Regions from separate parts of the Rhodomicrobium vannielii ATCC 17100 genome, predicted to be linked through region 2. Evidence: predicted binding sites of a transcription regulator. Region 2 holds the regulator's gene; each other region holds the start of a gene.
The links. Region 2 encodes LexA, which represses DNA repair genes until DNA is damaged. Its sites were predicted from a motif close to TGTTCNNNNTGTGTTCNG; they were not measured.
Positions count from the first base shown of each region.

Region 1 (2,267 bases), 1.1 Mb from region 2:
TTCGGGCGGAAAGGGTGATATAAAGCGTCTAGCATGTTGCTAGAACGGAATGACCCGTATTTTTCTAGCACTTTTCTATCACTTTTCTAGCACATCAGCGCATGTTCCTTCTAGCAACATGCTAGAAGGAAGGTCATCCGGGCTGCTAGAACGAATTCGGTGCAAGGTGATAGACAAAGCGACGATTTGCGGATCGCAAATGATCTGGAATGAGGTCGACCTTTTGCCGGGATGTTTCACGGAAACGTTCTGGTTTCGGTCAAGCGGACTGGTGATGCAACCGGTGGTGGCTGATGAATTTCCGCAGCCAGCCTCACGATCTTTGGTGTCAGAGACCAATGAGAAAGGCGTTGGAAGCAGGTTTTTTTTGCCGATGGCGGATGATTAAGCCACAAATGCAGGGAAGCGGCGCTGGCGCGCGGCTGCTCGCGGCAAAAGAACGATTATAGCTGAGATTTTGGTGCCGACGCATGTGCAGCGCCGAATATAAGCCGACGCTTTTGCGCCCGTTTGGCGAAATGGCGATTTTTGTCGGCTTTTCGGAATTTACCAGACAGCAAAGGCCGCGAAGAGCAAAATGCGCTAAGTCTTGGCCGTCAGGACATGGGCAGGAGAGGCCGCATCATGAAAATCACTGTTGAAGTCAGTCCCGAAGACCTCGCCGTCATGACCCAAGAGGTGATGGGGGCTGCGGGTCCAGAGGCAATGAGCAAGATATGGGCGGCGCTCGGCAATCAGATTGCAGCGCAAATGCACGCTCAAATGTTGACGCAGATCCCGGAGCCTTTCCGGCCGTTTTTCAACATGCAGGCGGAGGGAAAATCATCCTGACGCCTTGCGGGCCTTGGCGGGATCGCGCTAGATGTTCCCGTAATGTTCTTTTCTCCTCGCCCATGGAAACTCGGCAGCTTAGCGCTTCTGCGGCCCAAAGCCGGAGCGGCTATGGCGCTGTCGCTGTTTCTGTCGCGCGTGCCTGCGGGATTCCCTTCGCCGGCCGATGATTATCTTGAAGGCGAACTCGATCTGAACAAGTTTCTCATCCGCAATCCGGCGGCGACCTTCTACGTGCGTTTGTCTGGCGACTCGATGGTCATGGCTGGCTTGTTCGACGGTGATATTCTTGTCGTTGATCGCGCCATATCGGCGCGGCATCGCCATATCGTCGTCGCAGTCGTGGACGGTGAGCTGACGGTCAAGCGGCTTTGGTCAAGCGGCGGGGTGATCGAGCTTCGCTCGGAAAACCCGGCCTATCAACCGATCAAGATGGTCGAAGGACGTGAGCTTGTGATCTGGGGCGTGGTGACCGGCAGCATCCGCCGGTTTGAGGCGTGACATGCCGGTATTCGCGCTCGCCGATTGCAACAGCTTCTATTGCTCCTGTGAGCGCGTGTTTGAGCCGAAGCTCGAAACCCGGCCGGTCGTGGTGTTGTCGAACAATGACGGCTGTATCATCGCTCTGACGACTGAAAGCAAGGCGCTCGGCTTCAAGATGGGCGATCCATATCACCTCAAGCGCGCTGATCTCCAAAGGCGCAAAGTCGCTGTCTACAGCTCGAATTACACCCTCTATGGCGACATGTCGCGGCGTGTCATGACTGTGCTGACGCGCTTCACGCCCGAGCTTGAAGTCTATTCGATCGACGAGGCCTTCCTGAATCTCGCAGGCTTCGAGGGCAGGGGGCTTACCGGCTATGCGCGCACCATCCGTAGCACGGTCAGGCAGGAAACAGGAATCCCGGTGTCGATCGGTGTCAACCGAGATCCGGAACTGCCCCGTTTCGACACGAAGAACTGCCCCGTCATTGATCAGTCCTTTGAGGCTTTGGTTCTGTCGCAGCGGTCTTCTGCAGAAGACCGCTGCGACGTTTTTCCTTGAGGCGGTAGCTGTCGCCGCGGATGGTTATGACGTGGCTGTGATGGAGCAAGCGGTCGAGGATCGCGGTCGCCACGACCGGATCGCCGAACACCGCGTCCCATTCGCCGACGCTGCGGTTGGACGTGATCAGCATCGCTCCCTTTTCGTAGCGGCGCGAGACAAGCTGGAAGAACAGATGCGCCGCAGAGGGCTCGAATGGCAGGTAGCCCAGTTCGTCCACGATCAGGAGCTTCGGTTTGGCGAAGTGCATGAGCCGATCCTCGAGCCGGCCTTCCACATGTGCCCTGGCGAGTTGCACCACCAGCGCCGTCGCCGGCATGAAGAGCGCGGCGTAACCCGCCAGAATGGCCTCGCGCCCGAGCGCGATGGCGAGATGGGTTTTCCCGACGCC
Region 1 is NC_014664.1:2,667,087-2,669,353, reverse strand. Features, by position in the region: gene RVAN_RS12335 (hypothetical protein) at 625-831, shown strand; gene RVAN_RS12330 (LexA family protein) at 943-1,332, shown strand; gene RVAN_RS12325 (hypothetical protein) at 1,334-1,876, shown strand; gene istB (IS21-like element helper ATPase IstB) at 1,800-2,267, opposite strand, start outside.
Region 1: RVAN_RS12330 (LexA family protein) is a predicted target of LexA. The motif match lies at 864-881, and genes of this name have one in related genera.

Region 2 (2,267 bases):
CTCTTCGCCAAGGAAACGCTGATAGGTTCGCCCCCAAAGATCGATGAGATCCTCGTTAAGCTTCGCCTGGGCTGCGGCAAGCTTCTGCGGATCGTTCATCCAATATTGCGCGATCGGCGCGAAAATCTTGCCGATGTCCGCCATTCCGCCCGCAACCGTGAAAGCTCCAGAGCGCTTGTCCTTGTCCTCGTAGATTTTCGCGACGGCCTGCCCGCTTGCCTCGAAGGCGCGAAGAAGGTTCGTCGCGAATTGCTCCGGAGACTGAAGGCCCGGCAAAGGTCTGGATGGCGCCGGGCCGCTTGCGGCTTCTCGCTTGTCGCCTTTTTGACGCTTGTCTGACATCCGTGCGTAGCTCTCCCAAACCGCAAAGTTATTCTTGCGTCCTTTTGCGCCCGTTGAATCGAGCATGGACCAATAATATAACATTCTGGCGTCGTTTGGTGAGGGGCTAAAGGCATTTCTTAGCCCGCTGCAATAGTCCTCCGACTAAGTACGCACTATAGCGCTTCGTGCGCGCATGTCCCGCTTCCGCGTTGTCGTCATATCAGCCATGACTCGACGCGATGGCGACTTAAAATCGTCGCAGGAGCGCGACCAGCTTGCCTTGGATTTTCACGCGGTCTGGACCGAAAATCCGTGTCTCGTAAGCCGGGTTGGCGGGTTCGAGAGCAATCGATTGTCCACGCTTGCGAAGCCGCTTCAGCGTGGCCTCCTCGTCGTCGATGAGCGCGACCACGATATCCCCGCTCTCGGCAGCCGCCGTCTTTTTCAGAACGACGGTATCGCCCTCTTGAATGCCGGCCTCAATCATCGAATCGCCGCGTACTTCAAGCGCGAAATGATCGCCCGTCGAAAGGTATTCGGGCGGCATGACGAGAACGTGGCTGTGGTCCTCGATGGCCGAGCGGGGCACGCCCGCCGCGATGCGGCCCATGACGGGAACCGAAATGCCGCCATCGTCACGGTCGCGGATGAAAGGAGCCTGCGGTGCTTCTTCGAAAGACGAGCGGCGCGCCCCCTCGATCACGGTTGGCATGAAGCCTCGCCTTCGGTCGGCTTCAAACCCGACGCGGCGCTCCGGCATCTTCATCACCTCAAGCGCGCGAGCGCGGTGCGGAAGCCGTCGGATGAAGCCGCGCTCTTCCAGCGCCATGATGAGGCGATGAATACCAGACTTGGATTTGAGGTGCAGCGCCTCCTTCATTTCGTCGAACGACGGAGGAACGCCGGTCGCTTCAATGCGCTCGTTGATATAGAGAAGGAGTTGCTTTTGCTTCGGTGTCAGCATGGGCGGCCCGGTTGTGGCGAAGGACTTGTACAAACCAAGAACACCAATAAGCGTTCTCATTAAGTTCCGCAAGGGAAAAGGGCACTTTTGCAACCCGCCCTGCACAGATGGGAATCTGTAGCCTCCCGAGATTTCCCAATGGCTAATTCGCCTTTCATGGCACGAATTTCGGGAAAGAATGATGTCTTTGCGCGAAGCGGAAGATCAGCGATAGCCACGATTCATGCGAACCTGACTGCGATGGACGACGCGTTCTCCGTCTTCTCTTTTCAATCCGGCGAAGATGAAGGTCGATAGAATCGTCATGATCCCGAGGACGATGAAGGCTTCGTGAAGACCGAAGCCCATCATTGCCTTTTCACGCGAAGGCGCATGTTCTGGAATGAAGAACGCCGTGATAAGCCCCGCCGCCGCGATGCCGAAACTGATGGAAAGTTCCTGAGCGGTGCTTGCAATCGAGCCCGCGCTGCTTGTCTTGTGCTGGTCCATATCGGCATAGGCCATGCTGTTCATCGTCGTATACTGCAACGAGCTGAACGCGCCGTAGAGGGAGGCCTGCAACACGATGAGCCAGACGGGGGTGTATGGCCCCACGGTTGCGAACAGCATCAGGAGCGCCCCGAGAATGATCGTGTTCGACGTGAGCATGTTGCGATAGCCGAGGCGGTCGAGAATGCGGGACAGCGCAAGCTTCGCAAGAATGCCGCCGATAGCCTGGGGCATGATGAGCAGTCCCGACTGCATCGGCGTGAAGCCCAGCGGGATCTGGTAGAGGAGCGGCAGAAGGAAGGGCACGCCGCCAACGCCGAGGCGGGTGAAGAAGCTGCCGCTGACGGAGATGCGGAACGTGCGGATGCGGAACAGGCCAAGCTCAAGCAGCGGCCAACGTGTCCGCAGCGAATGATATCCGTAGGCGAGGATGAGGGCGACGGAAACCGCCAGAAGCGCGATGGTTTGGGATGGCGTCAGGATATGCTCG
Region 2 is NC_014664.1:1,536,423-1,538,689, forward strand. Features, by position in the region: gene RVAN_RS07000 (PHA/PHB synthase family protein) at 1-342, opposite strand, end outside; gene lexA (transcriptional repressor LexA) at 572-1,288, opposite strand; gene RVAN_RS07010 (DHA2 family efflux MFS transporter permease subunit) at 1,493-2,267, opposite strand, start outside.

Region 3 (2,267 bases), 790 kb from region 2:
CTCGACATCGAAGATTTCATGCGGAAGGCACCGGACGGCCGCGGCTTCATCAGCGTGCTCGCCGCCGACAAGCTGATGTCAACACCCCGGCTCTACTCGACGTTCCTTCTCTGGCTGATGACGGAGCTTTTCAACAAGCTCCCCGAAGTTGGCGACATCGCCAAGCCGAAGCTCGTCTTCTTCTTCGACGAGGCACATCTTCTCTTCAACGAAGCGCCCAAGGCGCTGCTGGAGCGAATCGAGCAGGTCACACGCCTCATTCGCTCGAAGGGCGTCGGCGTCTATTACATCACGCAAAACCCGCTCGACGTGCCGGATCGCGTGTCAAGCCAGCTCGGCAACCGCGTGCAGCATGGGCTTCGTGCCTTCAGCCCGCGCGAGCAGAAGGCCGTGCGCGCCGCCGCCGAAACCTTCCGCGCGAACCCGGCTTTCAACGCCGAAAAGGCGATCCTCGAACTCGGCACCGGCGAGGCGCTCGTCTCCTTTCTTGAGGGCAAGGGCGAGCCGTCCATCGTGCAGCGGACGTTGATTCGCCCGCCGTCGTCGCGGCTCGGGCCGGTCACGCCGGAAGAGCGCAAGGCCGTGATCGAGGCGAGCCCCATCGCCGGAAAATATGACGAGGAAGAAACAAGCGTCGCGCCAGCGAACGGCAGAATGCGCCGTGGCACCGACGCGCGCGCGGGCCAGGCGCGCAAAGACGACGACTACGAATGGGCGGGCGAGTTCCGCATCCCGAAGAAGCCCGGGTCACCGGACGAACCGTTGCCGCGCGAGGACGATCCCGAGCCTGAACCGCAGCCGAAGGGGCGCGGGCGCGGCGGCGGCTACAGTCGCCAGACCTACGGCGAGGCGTTCGGCAAGTCGCTGCTGCGCTCGCTCGGCTCGGCGGCGGGGCGTATCCTTGAGCGCGTGCTGAGGCCGAAATAACCCAGCTTACCAATTTCTCATTTGGGATCGTGGCGACAATCACCAGTTTTCTCGGATGCGCGCTTCGGCAGCTTGACTTTGCCGCCGAAGTGGTTACGTTCCTGCTTCGTTCTGTGATTTTTCGGGTGGCGTGGTGATGGTTACGGGGATCAGAAGTTCCTTGCGATTGGCTTGTATCGCGATGGGCGCGGCTGCGCTGGCGGCGATCGGTGGCGTGCATGCGCAGGGCGACCGCAGCGCGCGGCCGGGTGACTTCGATTATTATGTGCTGACGCTGAACTGGTCGCCGACCTACTGCGCGGGGCGTGAGGACGGCGGCAATGAACGCGGCCGGTCGTCTCGATTCGACGAAGATGAGACCGGTGGCGGATACCGCTTTTTCAACGACCGGCGCAACGGCCGCAGCAGTGGCTCCGATGAGCAGTGTAACGGCTCGCGGCCCTATGCCTTCGTGCTCCACGGCTTGTGGCCGCAATACGAGCGGCGCGGCTGGCCGGAGTCGTGCCGGACGGATTACCGCCCATGGGTTCCGAATGAACTTATCGACCGCATGCTCGATATCATGCCGAGCCGTCAACTCGTCATCCACGAATACAAGAAGCACGGCACATGTTCGGGGATGGACCCGCGCGGATATTTTGCCGCCGCTCGCAAGGCTTACAACAGCATCCGCATTCCCGACGAATTTCAGGATTTGACCAAGCCGCTGCGCGTGGGGCCGGAGGAGGTGCGACGCGCATTCCTGGACGTGAACCGCAACCTGACGCCCGACATGGTGCAGATCGTCTGTTCGCGTAACAGGTTGCAGGAAGTTCGCGTCTGCATGAGCAAGGATTTGCAGCCGCGTCCCTGTGCGGAAAGCCGCAGACTCTGCAATTACGACACCGTGACCATGCCGCCGGTTCGCGGGGGTGGGCAGGGTCCGCAGGGTGGGCCCACGCAGCGCGGCGACCGGTTGTAGGCCCAGAAGGAAGCGCCCGGGGGGCTTCGGTTCACGTACGGGCCTGCAGCGGCAAGCCCGTCGAACCTCGGTGAACTCTCCGATCACCGCTTGCTCCGCAGCTTTCTGTCACCATCACCGAGAGTTTTTTCCGCTGACCGGGAGAGTGGCTGGTTGCAATGCGCCGGGATTCGGGTGAGAGCAATCGCCAGCTTTCTCTCTTCTCCCACGAACCAGCCTAAGCCCTGAGCATGCCGCGCTACAAGATTACAATCGAATATGACGGGACGCCGTTTTCGGGCTGGCAGATGCAGGCGAACGGCCGTTCCGTGCAAGACCATCTCGCGCGCGCTATCGAGCGTTTCACTGGCGTACGTGCCATCCCGCGCGGGGCGGGACG
Region 3 is NC_014664.1:744,872-747,138, forward strand. Features, by position in the region: gene RVAN_RS03290 (helicase HerA-like domain-containing protein) at 1-927, shown strand, start outside; gene RVAN_RS03295 (ribonuclease T2) at 1,094-1,888, shown strand; gene truA (tRNA pseudouridine(38-40) synthase TruA) at 2,119-2,267, shown strand, end outside.
Region 3: RVAN_RS03295 (ribonuclease T2) is a predicted target of LexA. The motif match lies at 1,024-1,041, and genes of this name have one in related genera.